Regions from separate parts of the Sporomusa intestinalis genome, predicted to be linked through region 2. Evidence: riboswitches for the same ligand, from Rfam matches in the RefSeq annotation. Region 2 holds a riboswitch; each other region holds the start of a gene.
The links. Region 2 has a riboswitch for cobalamin ahead of ACZ481_RS04040 (ABC transporter substrate-binding protein). Riboswitches for the same ligand answer to the same signal wherever they lie in the genome.

Region 1 (4,211 bases), 1.8 Mb from region 2:
ACGCCGGCGGCATCTGGGCCAGCGTCTATGCCGGCAAAAACAAATACGATCAGGGCAATACCCGCTACAGCACCAGCTATAAGGCTGTCCAGCTCGGCTATGACAAAGAGACAGACAACGGCTGGCGCCTGGGTGCGGCCGTAAGCCACAACGACGGGGAAAGCGACTATATCCTGGGCGGCAAAGGCGACAATACGGCGACCAGCCTGTCCCTGTACGGCAGCTGGCTGGGCGGTAAAGGGCACTACACCGACATCGTCGTAAAAGGCGGCCAGGTGAAAAATGACTTCACCGTCTATAACGAAATGGGCCATAAAGTGGCAGGCGACTACAAAACAAACGGCCTGTCGGTGAGCGCCGAATACGGCCGGCGCCTCGAACACGGCAACGGCCTGTATGTTGAGCCGCAGCTGCAGTTGAGCTGGGGCCGGCTGCAGGGCAAAGACTATACCGCCACCAGCGATGTAAAAGACGGGGACGGCAACTACCGGACCATGAACATCAGCCAGGACGGCTTTACCAGCCTGGTTGGCCGGATCGGGGTCGGCGTCGGGCACCTGACAGCCACCACCAGCATCTATGCCAAAGCCTTTTTGGCGCATGAATTCAGCGGGGACTTCAGCAGCCGGTTCACAGCCGAAGAGGCCAAAAGCAGCCGGGTGGACCTGGGGGGCAGCTGGGCGGTCTTCCAACTGGGCGGCAGCGCCAAAGTGAGCGATAATTCCTATGCCTATGCCAATCTGGAAAAGAGCACCGGCAGCGATATCGACACCGACTGGCGCGTTGACGCCGGCCTGCGCTGGAGCTTCTGATAAATATCTGTATCCGTGGTAAAAGGCGACTTCAGCCTGGCTGCTTCACAGCCTGGTATGATCACAGTGCCCACACACCTTAAACGGCGGCTGGGAAGCCTGGCCCCACAACGACATAACAAGCAGGCCTGCTATTCAGGAGAAATAGCAGGCCTGCTTGTTATGCCGAAAAATAATTAAACTTTTGCAAACGGCTTTGCGCCAATGTGAATATAATAAAATAACATAATATGGAGGTATGTAAAATGGATATAGAAAAAATTAAAACTACGATTAATGATGTCGGCCGTAAAGCCCATGGTGCTGTAAATGGATTCGCAGCTTTTCATAATTTTGAAAGCTGGCAGGTATGGGTGGGTGTTGTGCTTCTGATTGTTCTAACCCTCTTAATCGTTTTTATCCTTTGCTGAAACAAGACAGGAAGCGGTAAAATAGGCAAGACGGATAACCGCGGTGCAATCTCTTGACAGATTTGGTCATTTTATGCAATACTTTTTATGCAAGTGTCTTACAGATTGTGATAAAAGCTGCGAGTATGAAACTTCATAACTACGATATAGGTGCCCGCGAGGGCTTAATAGGGAAGTCCGGTTGAAAGCCGGCGCGGTCCCGCCACTGTAATGGGAGAGCGATTCCAAGAAATACCACTGAAACCTTGTGTCTCGGGAAGGTTTGGAGGAGCAATGATCCAGAGCCAGGAGAACTGCCTATATTCAATCACCGTTATTACCTGCGAACGATAGGGAGGCGATTGGGGCAATAGTTTATTGTGCTTATTTTACCCCAATGCATTCGCTGCATTGGGGTATTTATTTGATTATACCGACAGTAAGGAGCACCAATGCGGGAAAAAACAACAACTGTGATTGGCCTGAACGATCATAAAAAATTTATGGCTCTGGCCATACCTTTGACCATTGCCACCTTAACCACACCGCTGCTGGGAGTTGTCGACACGGCAATTATGGGCAGGCTTCCGCAAGCCGCCTACATCGGCGGCGTTTCTATCGCGGTACTTATTTTTAACACATTATACTGGATCTTGGGTTTTTTGCGGGTCAGCACTTCAGGATTTAGCGCCCAGGCCAGTGGCAGCGGTGATAAACAGGCAGTTGCACTGGCGTTGCTAAGGCCGCTGCTGATTGCTGTTGGCCTCGGACTGGTAATTGTTGCCCTCCAGTGGCCGATAAAGCAAATCGCCTTTGCCCTGCTGGCGCCGAATGAGACAGTTGGCGAGATTGCCGCCGCCTATTATCATATCCGCATCTGGAGCGCGCCGTTTACGCTGGGCAACTATGTCATTGTCGGCTGGCTGATGGGAATGGCGAAAGTAAAGCTGTCACTGGCTTTGCAGGTTTTTATGAATGTGCTGAATATGGTACTAGCCGTACTGTTTGTCGGCGGCTTCGGCTGGGCTGCCGGCGGGGTAGCTGCGGCAACGCTGATTGCCGAGATTGCGGCGTTCCTGCTGAGTGCAGCTATTTTATTAAAAAGCAGGGCAATTACACTGGAAAAGCTTTCAGCAAAAAAGATTGTTGATCCGGCGCCATTGGTCCAGATGATGAAAGTAAACCGGGATCTATTTATCAGAACAGCCTGTCTGCTGACTGTTTACGATTGCCTGGCTGCTTATGGCCTGCGGTATGGGGACACCATTCTGGCGGCTAATGCCGTTTTATTGCAACTGCATTTTGTAATGGCCTATTTCCTGAGCGGCTTTGCCAATGCCGGTACCGTTCTGGTTGGCCAGGCAATTGGCGAAAAGAATGAGGCTCTTTATGTCAAGACCGTTAAGCTGACAGCTATCTGGGGGGGCGCTACGGCCGTTGTCCTGGCAGCAATAGCAATCGCGCTTAAAATTCCTCTGATTCAAATGTTTACAACCCTCGCCGATGTGCAGCAGGCTGCATTGCAGTATAGTTACTGGATAGCCCTGTTTCCGCTGGCTGCTTTCTGGGGGCTGGAGCTGTACGGGATTTTTGTGGGGGCAACGGCGGCCGCGCCTGTTCGTAATTCACTGATATATTCTTTGATCACGTATTTCATTTCCCTGTGGCTGGCCGTTCCCACCCTGGGCAACCATGGTATTTGGCTGGCATTTATCGTTTTCAGTCTGGGCCGGTCGCTTTTCCTGTGGATTTATCTGCCGGGACTGAACAGAAAAATCGCCGCCTTGACGGCTAAAGCCTAACAAGGAGGCAGCTCAGGCCTGCAGGAAGAATATAACAACTAAACGCTATAGGGAGGGTATTTGCTTGGCTACGCAGAATTTAGTAATTCGTCCCATTCGGTCTGAAGACATAGCCGCTGTACAGGATTTTTTGTTAAAACAGTTGCGGGATTTGTTTCACCAGGAAGGTCAGGCAGCCATTACTGACGATGTCTGGGGACTGGGAAAAACCTACCTTGAACCGGAAAACTGCAATATGTGGGCGGTATTTACGCCAGCGGGAACCGTTGTCGGCTCGGCCGCGATTTGTGCTTACAATGACAGAATCGAGTTGCTCAAAGGCCGCTACCATCTGCCCACAACGGCCGAAGTGGGCCGCTGCTATATTGACGCCGGTTTACGGCGCCAGGGAATTGGCTCAAAGCTTGTCGGATTAATGACTGACTTTTGCCGGCAGCACGGGTACAAAATGCTGTATCTGCACACCCATCACTTTTTGCCGGGAGGCTTTAACTTTTGGCAGAAACAGGGGTTTGAAATTATCCTTGACCAAGGCGGCAGTTTTGAAATTGTTCATATGGAAAAGCAATTATAACCGCCAGGCAAAATACAGGCCTGTATTATAACCGGAAAGATGCTGTTCTTATTTCGGTAAGAAAGCATCTTTATGGTTTCCTGCTTATTGTTAGCTTGCTGCCGGATAAAGACAGCACCGTATACCTTATCACTAATCCTGAATAGCAGGATAATTTTTTTAATTGAAATATCCCCCATAGGGGGATATGAGTAAAAAGCAAAGTCTGAAACCAGGTGGAAACGGCGGTTAAATTACAGCAAAGTCGGGTTTGGAACGATACTATGTAGCCGGGAGATTTGCAAATGTCTAATACGGTTAGTAGCGAAACGTGGCAAGAGAAAGTCCGGGTAGTATTGACATTGGCTGTGCCAACGGTAATCGAAAACTTGTTATTAAATATTGTCGGTTTTATTGATACCCTGTTTGTTGCTAAAATCGGCTTGCAGGAAGTTGCCGCCGTCGGCGTCACCAATGCCATCGTAGCCATTTATATTGCGGTATTTATGGCGATGGGGATAGGCACCTCCTCGCTGATTGCCCGCTGCCTCGGGGCCGGAGATGCCGGCCGGGCCAAAGCCATCGCCCGGCAGTCAGCGTGGCTTGCTATCATTTTAGGTCTGTTTTTTGGTGTTGTCACATTGCTGTTTGCTGA
Region 2 (4,211 bases):
CCACCAGCGGCTGGTTTGGCGGGCAAAATGCGGCTACATACCCGGCGGTTGAAAGCACTCCCGCCGGTTCCCTGGCCGAAGGATGATAGAGCCCCTGCCAGGCAAGGGCCTGCGGCGGCTTGCAGGCGCACGTATCCCGGCCGGTTTTATGCTGCAGCCATAATAAAAGGTTTTGATAATTACTGCTGCCGCTAAACAGGATATAATCGCGGATTTTCTTGATTTCCTCGCTGCTGAAACCATGAACCCGGTCGGCATTGTTGCCGGCAGTCGACATAAAGGCGTATAAACCCTTGTTTTCGCTGTCTAACAAGACAAGAGCCCTAGCCGACAACGCACATTCATAAACCGGTCCCTGCCACAGGAAAACGACAGCATCGGCTTTTGTCAGCATCGCAGCATATTGCTCTGACCAGGCAACACTGTCATTGAAGAAAAAAATCCGCAGCTCCGACCAAAGCAGGTTATGTTCGGTAAGATACCGCCCGGCCTGCTGCAGCATCAGCCATTGCCGCTCGACATTCGTAAATATAAGTACCATAATCCAACTCCTCTGCCTTCAGGTGGCCTGTGACTACTGTCTCGGCATTGTTCTCAACAGATATAAAAAGTAAGGTACGCCCACCAGGGCGGTCATAATGCCGGCGCGTATTTCAGCCGGACAGATCAGCACCCGCCCCAGCGTATCGCACAGCACTAAAAAGGCGGCGCCGGCCAGGGCACTGAAGGGAAGCAGGATACGGTAATCCGGCCCCACCAGCAGCCGGGCGATATGGGGTATGATCAGGCCGACAAAGCCGATACTGCCGCTGACGCAGACTGCCGCAGCCGTAATCAGGGAAGCAAGCAACAGGATCAGCAGCCGGAAAGGCATAATCGCCATACCGACAGCTCTGGCCTCGGTTGCCCCCAGGGCCAGAACATTCAGCTGCCGTGTTAATAACAATAAGCCGGCAATCCCGGCGCCGATAGGCCAGGCCGCCATAACAACATGCTCCCAGCGCCGGAAATCAAGGCTTCCCACCATCCAAAACAGGTACTGCTGCAGTTTCTGTTCATTCAGGCCTGTCAAAATGCCGGCCGTCAGCGCTCCGGCCAGAATACTGACAGCCATCCCCGCCAGCAGGAGCGGCATAACCGGCAGCTTTCCCTGCCGCACAGACAGCAGAACCGTCAGGCCGACTGCGGCAGCCGCGCCGGTGAAAGCGAAAAACGGCAACGAAACCAGTTGGGTAAAACCAATACCGGCCGCGATGGCAATAACCGCGCCGGTAGCGGCGCCACTGGTAACGCCAAGCAGGCTGGGATCGGCCAGCGGATTGCTGAAAACCCCCTGCAGGACAGCCCCGGCTACGGCCAGGGCGGACCCTACCAGCAGGCCGACCAGGGTCCGCGGCATACGTATATGCCACAGGAGCGCCTGCTGCTCAAAGGTAAAATCAGCGGCACTGATGCCTGGTATATACAGTTGATAAGCCAGCACCGCGGCCGCGCCGGTTAAGGGAATATCAACCTGCCCCAGCGTAAGGGGCAGACCTGTCACCAGTAAGCAAAAAACAAACAACAGCAGAATTTTACTCTTATTCCGGGTGCATAGCTTCAACATGATGCCCTTCTTTGAAAAAAAGTTCTGGATAAGCGGCTCTGGCCAGTATTTCGATACTTTCCACAACATGGTGCGAACCAACATAGCGATAGCGGTCGGGAATCAGCACGACCTGGTTATTGCGGACTGCAGCCACCTGCTGCAGGGCCGGGTCTGCCATAATCTGCCGCCGGTAGCCGTCAACATCACTCCGGCCGTCAAAATTCCAGGTAGGCAACAAAAACAGGTCAGGATTTACGGCAATAATCTGCTCTTTGGACAGCCGGTTATCGCCCTGTTCCATGCTGCCGGCCCCTTTCCGGGCAGCCCCGTTACGCACGTGGGCATAATTGAATATATCGGCCAGGAGATTGTTTCTGTTGCCGATAACCCCCGTAAAGTCAAAAGCCAGGCCGCATTTTCTCTTATTGGCGGTCACCGGCGCCAGTATTGCTGCCAGGCGCTGCAAACGTTGCTCCATGTCGGCAATCAGCAGCCGCCCTTTTTCTTCCTCGCCCACCGCTGTGGCAACCGCTTTTATTCTCGTTTTTACCTCCGGCAGGTTTTTGGGACTTTTGGATATAAACACGGCAATACCGGTGTCTCTCAGGGTTTGTACCGCTTCCGGCCGCAGGGTGCCGGCTGTTGTAATAATTAAGTCCGGCCTGAGCGCAATCAGTGCTTCCGCATAAGGGACGGCCCTGTTGCCGACGGCGGCGGCCTGGCCGGCGGTAATGAAAGTAATGCCCGGATCGTCAGCCCAGCGGCTGAAAGCAAGAATCCGGTCTGTGTCCACAAGCGCTACCAGCAGTTCGTCCACACTATAGGCCAGCGATACAATACGGTGCGGCTTTTTCGCCAGCACCATGGTGTAGCCGGTGTCGTCGGCTACGGTATAGCCCGTACCGGCGCCGGCTTCCTGCCCGGCAAGCGGCCTGGCGGGACAGCCTGTCAGGAGCAGACAAAGCAGGCCACTTATTAATAAACACAATAGCTGTTTCATTGTTATTCCTCTTATTTCCGTCATTGCCGGCAACTTCTACTTATAGGCCGGTTTTGCAGACCGCCTGGAATCGGTAAAGCAAAACCCTCCCTGAACATGTCCAGGGAGGGTTTTGCAAACAAAAAGATGCCTTATCTGACTGGAAAAACAGCCAAAATGCATGCTAATCCCCTCCTCATCGCGCGTGAGTAAACCGGTGACGTCAGACAGGCAGTGCTTCTGGCTTTGGCTCATCGCTCCCCCAGACCTTCCCAAAACGCCCGCGTTTCAGTGGTCTATCCTGGCTTCGCTCCCCATTACAGTGGCGGGACCGCGCCGGTATTGCACCGGACTTCCCTATTAAGCCCCAAAGGGCACCTGTCTCCTTAATATGTAATTGGTTAACATTCCCGCATTACTCGCTGTACCGCTGGTACAGCCATATATTGCCCATAAAAAAGCAGCTGGTCAGCGCCAGTAAGGCGGCCATAGCGATCCCGGCGGCGGCATCCCAGTATACAGTCCGCAGCAGGGTATTGAGAATGCCCAGCGGTGATAATTGGGCCAGCACCGTCAGCCAGGCCGGCAGATTCTGCATGGGAAAAAAAGAACCGCTAAAAAAAATCATCGGCGTAATAAAAAAATTATTCAGCAGCGCAACATCATCAGGCATCTTAACCAGCATGCCGGCCAGCATGCCCATGCCGGCAAAGCAGCAGGCGCCGAGGATACTGCCAAGAATAGCAATGCCGCTAAGACTGTTCACATCGAAACTTATCCAGGCAATCGCAAATACCAGCCCGCCAAACAATACGCCCCTTACAGCGCCGGCCAGGATAATACCCAAAACAACCTCAAACGGGCTGACCGGGCTGAGCACGAAACTCTGGAAATTTTTAAAATGCAAACGGCCGACACTGACGGAGGACGAGGTCTGCTGAAAGGCATTGGACATAATGGTTACCCCGACAATCCCACTGGCCAGAAACGGGACGTAGCCGCCGTCCACATTCAGCCGTCCCCCCAGCCCGAGGCCGAACGAAAACAGATAAATAAACGGAAACAAAATCGAGGAAAAGACATAGCCCATCCGGCCGATGCGTTTCCAGAGCACAATCATTTCCCGGTTAAATACCGCATACCATCCCATCAGCCCTTCCCCTCCCGCGCCAGTTTGATAAAGGCGGTTTCCAGCGCCGTGGCCGTACCGTCACACTGGCCGAACCGGGTTTTGATTCCCTGCGGCGTATCAAGCAGCGCCAGCCGGCCGGCTTTAAGCATCGCCACCCGGTGGCACAGCTGCTCCGCCTCCTCCATATAGTGAGTTGTTATGACTATGGTTTTGCCGGCAGCGGCCAGCCGGCGCACAATATCCCATAACTCGCGGCGCACATCAGGGTCCAGCCCGACTGTTGGCTCATCCAATAGCAATAAGCGGGGCTCCGGCAGGAGGGCACGGGCAATCAGGGCCCGCCGGGCCAGGCCGCCGGATAAATGGCCAATCCGTTTGGTACGGTATTCCCCCAGAGAAAACTCTGCCAGGGCCGCTTCCACCCGCTGCGCAATCCTGTCTACACCAAACAGGCGCGCATAAATTCGTAGGACTTCCTCCACAGTCAGGTCCCGTTCCATATTATTGTCCTG
Region 3 (4,211 bases), 1.5 Mb from region 2:
TATTTTTCCTTACTGCGAAAACGGTAACCCGGCAGTTGGCGGAGGCTGCTTTTGACCGTCTGCGGCAGGCCGGATTGCAGTGTAAAACCCTGACCCTGACTGCCAAGGATAAAATATGTCTCAGTCCCGGTTCGGCCTGTACGCCGGAGGAATGTCCCTACGCCGCGGGGTATTATGACCGGATTAAGCCGGCCTTGCTCGCCTGCTGGCAAGAGGCGGCTTTTACCCGCGAGGTCATTGAACAGCAGGCGCGGGAATACCAAGTCTGTCCCTTTGAATTATCGCTGGAGCTGGCATTTTGGGCAGATGCGGTTATTTGTGATTATAATTATGTGTTCGATCCCCGGGTTTATCTGAAGCGGTTCTTTCAGGAACCCGGCGGGCAATACTGCTTCCTGGTTGATGAGGCCCATAATCTTGTTGACCGGGCCAGGGAGATGTTTTCCGCGGCGATAACAAAGCAAAGCTTTATGCAGATTAAGAAAGCGGTCAACAAGGAGCTGCCCGCCCTGGCTAAGACTGCCGGCAAGATCAACAGGCTGCTGCTGCAGTTAGGCAAACTATGCGGGGAAAAGACCGCAGCCGGGGGCGCAGACTATTATGTGCGGGAACAGCTATTCAGCGAGGTCCTGCCCTTGCTGCGAACCTTTATGGATGCAGCCGAAAAGTGGCTGGCGAAAAATGAGCAGGCCGATTTCCGGGAAGAGCTGCTGGAGCTCTATTTCCAGGCGAATGCTTTCTTGCGCACGGCTGAGACCTATGATGAACGGTATGTAACCTATGTCGAGAAACTAGATAAAGAGGTACAGCTTACACTGTTTTGCGTTAATCCGGCAGAACTGCTGCGCCAGGCAGGGCTGCGGGGGCGGGCGACAGTCTTCTTTTCCGCTACCCTCGCCCCGATGGAATATTTTTTTGAGATCTTAGGGGGCGGGGAGGGCGATGGCAAAATCATCGTGCCCTCGCCTTTTGCCGCCGCCAATCTACGAATCCTGGTCGCCGACCATATCAGCACAACCTATAAGACCAGGGCCGGGACCTATGACGTGATTGTCGACAGCATTACCGCCGCGATTAAGGCGAAAACCGGAAACTATCTGGTATTCCTGCCATCTTACCGGTACCTGGAGGAAGTAAGCCGGCGGTTTGCCCTCCACAACCCGCAGATCAGGGTCAGCAAACAGACCGGTGAGATGACGGAAGCCGAGCGGGCCGGCTTTCTGGAGCAGTTTTCTGCCGGCAATACGGAAACCCTGGTGGGGTTTGCCGTGCTGGGCGGCGTATTCGGCGAGGGCATTGATCTGACCGGGGAACGGCTTGTTGGCGCCGTAATTGTTGGTGTGGGGCTGCCGATGGTATGCCCGGAACGGGAGATTATCAGACAATGGTTTGAACAGAATAACGGCCAGGGCTTTGCCTACGCGTATATCTACCCGGGGATGAACAAGGTCCTGCAGGCCGCGGGGCGGGTGATCCGCACCGAGCAGGACCGGGGCGTAATTTTGCTGATTGATAGCCGTTTTGCCCAAGCCCGGTACAGGCGGCTTTTCCCCCTGGAATGGCGGGGGGCCGTACGTGCGCCGGGGGTTGACCGGATTGCCGGCGGGGTCCGGCAATTTTGGCAGCAGGAGCTTTGAAGGCTATAATATTACCTATGTTAAAATGACAGCCAAGCCGGGCCGCGGGTGGCCGCAAGCCTTGCCCCAGCGGCCGGCGGTGTTGTAAAATAGAGATATACCGGACACTGGCAAAAAGGAGGAGTTCACAGTGGATTTACTCGCTTTACTGCAAGAAAAAAAGAAAAAAGCCAATGAGAATAATAAGCCGTTTCCCAAAGCCGGCAAGGTGAAAAATTCCAATCATAAAATGCCTATGCGCAAGAGTGGCCGGGGCAAATAACGGCTGAGCGTGATAAACGCCTGCAGCACAGCAAGATGTGCCGCAGGCGTTTATTGTTTGGGCTACACGCTAATATTTTTATGTATAAAATTTTAATTGCGGTATATGATAACAGCAGGTCATAAACAGCATATATGCCACCACATAGGTGCCTCTCAAACGAGAGGAGAATAGGGAAGTTCCGAGGGATGGAGACATCCCGCAAGACGCGGTCGCGCCACTGTAGACGGAGGTTAGCCCGCATACCCGCCGGCAGGAGGGGATGCAGGGGGCCTGAAAGCCGTCAAGCCAGGAGACCTGCCTATGCTGGCTGTTATTTACCCCCGCGTCAGGGGTATTACCAGAAGGATGAGGATAACAATGAGCCCCTGCCCTTTTGGCAGGGGCCTGCCGTGATTCAGGCCCGGCAACCGTTGCTGCGGGGTGTAGGCAGGCGGTCAGTTAGTGTAAATAAAACCTTTCTTTTCGACAATTTCTGCATAAGAAAAAGGCAATAGGAAAAGACTTTGTTTGAAAGTCTTTTTCCTATTGCCTTTATTTGTTTTGGGGACAACCGTGATTTGCCAATTGGCTTACATTTGGTAGACAGGGACCCGTTGCGGGCAGCAGAGTTTTAGGGGTAGCGAGGTATAGTGTAGTGGAAAAAACAAGAGTAGTGCAGGAATATGTACCAGGCAAGCAGGTGACACTGGCTCACCTAATCGCCAATCCGAAACAGGAATTATGCGACAAGCTGGGGCTTGGGACAAGCGGCGCGATTGGAATTTTAACGATTACACCCTCCGAAGCGGCCATTATTGCCGCCGATGCAGCAACCAAAACCGCCCATGTCCAGATTGGTTTTATGGACCGGTTTACCGGTTCTGTCGTTATTACCGGCAATGTGTCGGCGGTAGAAGCCGCGCTGCGGCAGGTAACCGGTTTACTGGCCGAAGGCTTGGGGTTTACCGCCGCCGGCCTGACCCGGTCTTAGCAGGATGATTATGCTGATTGGTCCTGTTGGCGCCGGCAAGACTTCTTTGATCAATGCCCTGCAGCATAACGGCGGTACGGCCCGGAAAACACAAAGCATTCTTTTTCGTGACGGCATGATTGACACACCGGGCGAGTATGCGCAAATGCCCCGCTTCTATTCCTCGCTGGCGGTTACCGCCGCCGAAGCCAGTCTGATCGCTGTGGTGCAGGCTGCCGCCGATTTCCGGGCCGGGCTGCCGCCCGGGTTTGCCGGCATGTTTCCCAGGCCGGCCGTGGGCATTATCACCAAAATTGATCTGGCCGGCGCCGACCGGGAAAAAGCCCGGGCACGATTGCAGCAAGCCGGTGTCAGGGGACCTTTTTTCTATGTGTCCGCACTTACCGGCGAAGGCCTGACGGCATTAATTGATTTTTTTACTGAAAGGGGGTGTAAATAGTGGGCGAATCCTTAGGAATGATCGAGACCAAAGGCCTGGTGGGAGCCATTGAGGCTGCCGACGCCATGGTCAAGGCTGCCAATGTCGTGTTGGTAGGGTATGAAAAAATCGGTTCCGGCCTGGTTACCGTCATGGTACGGGGCGATGTCGGGGCTGTCAAAGCGGCGGTAGACGCCGGCGCTGCCGCCGCCGGCTGCGTGGGTGAGGTAATCTCAGTTCATGTTATCCCCCGGCCCCATACCGATGTGGAAAGAATTATTCCCAAAATTTAATAACAGCTATTTTGGAGGTGTAATAGATGGAAGATCATTTGGTTGAGCAGGTCATGAATGAGATCAAGAAGCGTATGAGCACCGAGCCGAAAACGGCGGCACCGGCAGCTGACACACCCCGGGTGTGTGTCAGCCCGGGGATTACGGAATTCGTGGGCACGGCCATCGGCGATACGGTCGGCTTGGTCATTGCCAACGTAGATTCGGGGTTGCACGAAAAGATGAAGCTGGACCCTAAGTTCCGGTCCATTGGCATCCTTGGCGCCCGGACCGGGGCCGGTCCGCATATTATGGCGGCTGATGAAGCCGTCAAAGCCACGAATACCGAGATTATCAGTATTGAATTGCCCCGGGACACGAAAGGCGGCGCCGGCCATGGCTCGCTGATTCTGTTCGGCGCCGAGGAGGTGTCTGACGCCCGGCGGGCCATTGAGGTGGCTTTGGGAGAACTGGAGCGCACCTTTGGCGATGTGTATGCCAATGACGCCGGCCATCTTGAGCTGCAGTACACCGCCCGGGCCAGCCTGGCCATACATAAGGCTTTTGGCGCACCGCTGGGCCGGGCCTTTGGGCTGATTGTGGGCGCCCCGGCGGCAATCGGCGTGCTGATGGCTGATGTTGCGGTAAA
Region 4 (4,211 bases), 1.2 Mb from region 2:
AAATACGAAGGCGGGTATGGCGATACGCCGTCGGGCATGGTGATCGCCAAGCATCCGCAAGATCTGCAGCGCATCGCCGACGAATTGCGCGCAACCGGTAATGGCGCGGTCGCACCAACGACTTGCTCGCGGCTGTATCACAGAATTGATTCGACCGAAGAACGTCTCAATCAACACGCCGACACCGCAGCGCGGCTGATCGAATGGTTTTTGCAACAGCCTTTTGTCACCGGCGTCCTTTCGCCGACTTTGGCGACCTCACCTTATCACGAACGGTTTACACGTTATTTCAGTAAAGGCAATGGCCTGTTCAGCGTCGCTTTCCGTCCGGACCTGCCGGCAAAGCACATCGAGGCTTTTGTCGATGCCCTGAACCTGTTCTGGGTTGCTGAGAGCTGGGGCGGGCATTTGTCGCTGGTATTGCCGGTGCATGCCAACCGCGAAGTCACGCCCCTGCCGGAGGGGTATATTTTACGCTTCCACGCCGGACTCGAAGATTACCGGGATCTTGTGCGTGATCTCCAGCAAGCGGCCGAGGCTGCCTTGGGAGAGGAAGGGTAATAGAGTATATGCCTGCATACAGCCTAATAACGCGATGGCGGCCGAGGCTGGTTTGTCATGCGGCCGGCTTAAGCAGGCAGGATACATACTATAATTTATACAAATGACGAGGTCAAGGATATGGCTAATACTAAACGGGCCTTAAAGCGGGAACAAATTCTTGCAGCCGCTAGGGATTTGATAAAAAGTAATCATTACGATGAAGTGCGCGTCGAAGATATAGCGAAAGCTGCAAAAATGGCAAAATCAATGATTTTTTATTATTTTACATCGAAAGCTTCTGTATATTTGAAGATTTTACATGACTTGCATGTGGAATTAGTAGCGGATTTTATCAGTGAACTTGAGCAGGTAGCGCCTATGAGCGGGGAAGAGTTTAAAGGTTTTGCCATAAAAATGACCGATAAATTTATTAAGGAACACTACTTGCTGATAAAATTGCTGGAATATGAAGACATAATTAACAGCGAGTGCGAAAAACACGAGGTTATCGAAGAAAAGCAGCGTTTGACTATGTTATATGACGGACTGCATAGTAAAGTATTAGGCAAAGTTAATGATTTTAACCGAAATGAAATTTTTTATATTTTTGAAGTACAAATGCATTTTATCCGTGGTTATTACCGGCAAATGATTAGCAGCGGCAAATTCTACAGCGAGCAAAGCGCTGAGTTATTATTTGAACGGAAAAGCTTATATGAGTTTCGGGTAGTCCGTATGCTGCGTTTCTTTATTGATGGCATTTTATACAACAAAAGTAAAAAATAACCTTGACAATAGTAAATAGAGAGTTATAGAATAATAATTAGACCCGGGGTCGAAATATTAGTCTAATTTAATACTTGTGGGGAATAGGTGCCGTACAGGCTTAATAGAGAAATCGGTGTAAATCCGATACAGTCCCGCTGCTGTAATAGGGAGTCTTTTTTCAATATGTCACTGGATCTTATCTGGGAAGGCGAAAAAAGGCGATGAACTTAAGTCAGAAGAACTGCCTGCTCCTGATTACTTTTGCCTGCGATCGACAAGGCGAGTAATGCATAAATAAGAATATTGCTTAGCGTTGAGCTATTAGCGCTAACTTATTGAATAAGCATACTTCCGCTGTCTTCAAAAGCGGAAGTATGCTTATTTTCTGTTAATAATTGTGGCCAGATTATTGATTGCAAAAAAGTCATAAGTGAATTGGGCAATTTTAAGGGGTGTGTTTAGTGCGTTATAAATATAGCCTTAGGAAAATGATTTTACTTTCACTACTCACTTGCAATGCAGTAAGCAGCACAAATGCCGAAGCCGCCCAGGAGGCTGCCGAAACCTTTCATTTAGCTGGCATAGTGGTTACCGCAACGGCAACGCCGGTAAGTGCTGCCGATAACTATTCGGATATTACGGTAATAACAAAACAGGATATCGAAAAAAATCATTACCGGACAATTTATGATGTCCTGGAAAATGTCCCAGGTGTGAATACCCGCATGTATGGTACGGGTGTTGGCTATGAACTGTCGGGTTATTCGGCACCGACGATTCGTGGCGCTGCCGCCATTGTGTTAATTGACGGGGTAAATCAGGGGATGAATCCGGCCTTTCGCGGCGGTGCTTCGGAATTTGACATGAAAGATATCGAAAGGATTGAAGTGTATAAGGGTTCTGCTTCCACGATTTACGGTGCTAACGCCGTTGGCGGCGTTATTAACATTATTACCACCCGCCAGCAGACAAAGCCGGAGACGACAGCTAGTTATACAGCCGGCAGTTATGGCTACCACGCGTTTCGCGTCAGCAATCAGGGCGCGGAAGGGAACAGTTTCTGGTATATCAGTGCCGCGAAAAAAAATCAGGGTAATTATAAAGACGGTCACGGTAAAAGTCATGCCACAGATTTAGACGTACAGGACATTAATTTCAAATACGGCTATAGTGTAAACGAATTTACCGATGTGATTTTTAAGTATTATGCAAACAGCCATGATATCAATTATACGGAAGGTTATGGCGATTACGATGCACCGCTGTACGGGTTCCATGATCTTAGCGCCCTAACGATGATTGTTGATTATAAAAACAAAGAATTGACGGAAGGCAACCAGTTTTCCATCATCCGTGGCCGCATGGACAGTGAGCGCCATTGTGACGGCCTGTTGCCGGGCGGCAAATCCCAGACCGATGATACGGATGTAACAAAAGTGGCGGTCAGCAACCGTTATTTTCGGCAGCTTGATGCAAGGCACCGCATCAGCACAGGCTATGACTACAGCACCTATAAAGCAGTTGGCTCCAGCCGCCTGAGTGAAAGCGCTGTTTATTTGCAGGACGAATTCCAGATCAATAAAAAATTAAAATTTACGGCCGGTGTACGCCGGACAATGCCGAAAGAGTATGAGTATAATACGTCCAAAAGCTTTAATCTAGGCTATAAGGTCAACAGCCGCTTGAATTTATTTGCCAACTCGGCGGACTTCTATGTCCCGCCCTCGGAAGGACAAGTTTTTGGAAATTACTTGTATATTCCTAATTATGATTTAAAGCCGGCTTCCGGCAAAACGAATGAAATTGGTTTTAACTTTACTGTTGATAAGAACACGCAAATTACTGTTGATGTGTTCCGGCGTAATGAAACCAATGGCTTTACCTATAAAAATGTTGCCGATGGCATGAGACAATATATTAATACTGCGAACGAAAATATTTATAATGGCTTTGAATTCAATATGGCGAAGAAATTTGACAAAAATCTGTCTGTTGATTTGGGTTATTTCAGAATGTGGTCCGGACATAATCCCATTGTTGTTTCGACTCCGGCTGATATTGTCACACTAGGGGTTGCCTACAGACAAGCCAGATACGACGTTGGCCTGAAAGGGATCGGACGTTATGATATTTGCCGGCCGTCATCTATTCCCGCCGGTGTAAAATTTTTACCGGAAGAGACTTTCTGGGTTTGGAATCTAAGTGCCAATTATCAGGCCAGCCAAGATACGAAGGTATTCGCAAAGGTCAACAACTTGTTTAATGAATACTACATGCCTGTCAGCTGGTATAATTCTACAACCGGGGTGATGGCTGATGTCAGTGCCAAAGGGCGTAATTTCCTATTAGGTGTTGAATATTCATTTTAGAGGTGGCAGGAGGCGCAGAAGGATGTATTTACAGTTAAGGAAAAAACGGCTTGTTGTATTGACCGGCTTAGTGGCACTGGCCTTGTCGGCCGGTGGCTATGCAGCGCCGGCAGCGGAGTTTACCCTGGAGCAAGTGGTTGTTACCGCAACGGGAACGCCGGTGGAGCTGGCAAAAAGCAATGCCGGCATGGTAGTTATTACCGGCGAGGAAATTGAAAGAAATCATTATAAAAGCTTGTACGAAATTATGGAACACGTACCGGGCTTTAATACACCGCTGTATGGCGATGGCATCGGCTATGAGATATCGGGCGAGACGGCGCCGGCATTGCGGGGCTCCAATAAGGTGGTTGTGCTTGTAGACGGAGTTCGTCAAAATATCGGGACCTCTTATAAGGCCAATGCAGTCAATTATAATATGACTGATATCGAACGGATAGAGGTGTTGCGTGGCTCGGCTTCCGTACTGTACGGCGCTGATGCGGTCGGCGGGGTCATTAATATCATTACCAAACGGCCGGGAAAAATCAC

Region 1: it holds a riboswitch for cobalamin, as region 2 does, so the genes downstream of both, ACZ481_RS12535 (MATE family efflux transporter) here and ACZ481_RS04040 (ABC transporter substrate-binding protein) in region 2, are expected to answer to the same signal.
Region 3: it holds a riboswitch for cobalamin, as region 2 does, so the genes downstream of both, eutS (ethanolamine utilization microcompartment protein EutS) here and ACZ481_RS04040 (ABC transporter substrate-binding protein) in region 2, are expected to answer to the same signal.
Region 4: it holds a riboswitch for cobalamin, as region 2 does, so the genes downstream of both, ACZ481_RS24355 (TonB-dependent receptor plug domain-containing protein) here and ACZ481_RS04040 (ABC transporter substrate-binding protein) in region 2, are expected to answer to the same signal.

Annotation. Positions count from the first base shown of each region.
Region 1 covers NZ_AP042390.1:2,666,108-2,670,318, reverse strand. Annotated here, with positions in the region: gene ACZ481_RS12545 (autotransporter outer membrane beta-barrel domain-containing protein) at 1-812, shown strand, start outside; gene ACZ481_RS12540 (hypothetical protein) at 1,058-1,222, shown strand; cobalamin riboswitch at 1,354-1,537, shown strand; gene ACZ481_RS12535 (MATE family efflux transporter) at 1,654-3,003, shown strand; gene ACZ481_RS12530 (GNAT family N-acetyltransferase) at 3,068-3,577, shown strand; gene ACZ481_RS12525 (MATE family efflux transporter) at 3,862-4,211, shown strand, end outside.
Region 2 covers NZ_AP042390.1:866,116-870,326, reverse strand. Annotated here, with positions in the region: gene cobN (cobaltochelatase subunit CobN) at 1-541, opposite strand, end outside; gene ACZ481_RS04045 (FecCD family ABC transporter permease) at 575-1,606, opposite strand; gene ACZ481_RS04040 (ABC transporter substrate-binding protein) at 1,581-2,588, opposite strand; cobalamin riboswitch at 2,781-2,964, opposite strand; gene ACZ481_RS04035 (ABC transporter permease) at 2,983-3,717, opposite strand; gene ACZ481_RS04030 (ABC transporter ATP-binding protein) at 3,717-4,211, opposite strand, start outside.
Region 3 covers NZ_AP042390.1:4,877,413-4,881,623, reverse strand. Annotated here, with positions in the region: gene ACZ481_RS22700 (ATP-dependent DNA helicase) at 1-1,637, shown strand, start outside; gene ACZ481_RS22695 (hypothetical protein) at 1,768-1,899, shown strand; cobalamin riboswitch at 2,029-2,218, shown strand; gene eutS (ethanolamine utilization microcompartment protein EutS) at 2,537-2,872, shown strand; gene ACZ481_RS22685 (EutP/PduV family microcompartment system protein) at 2,883-3,311, shown strand; gene pduA (propanediol utilization microcompartment protein PduA) at 3,308-3,583, shown strand; gene pduB (propanediol utilization microcompartment protein PduB) at 3,610-4,211, shown strand, end outside.
Region 4 covers NZ_AP042390.1:5,248,850-5,253,060, reverse strand. Annotated here, with positions in the region: gene ACZ481_RS24365 (trans-sulfuration enzyme family protein) at 1-561, shown strand, start outside; gene ACZ481_RS24360 (TetR/AcrR family transcriptional regulator) at 682-1,329, shown strand; cobalamin riboswitch at 1,398-1,574, shown strand; gene ACZ481_RS24355 (TonB-dependent receptor plug domain-containing protein) at 1,773-3,680, shown strand; gene ACZ481_RS24350 (TonB-dependent receptor plug domain-containing protein) at 3,703-4,211, shown strand, end outside.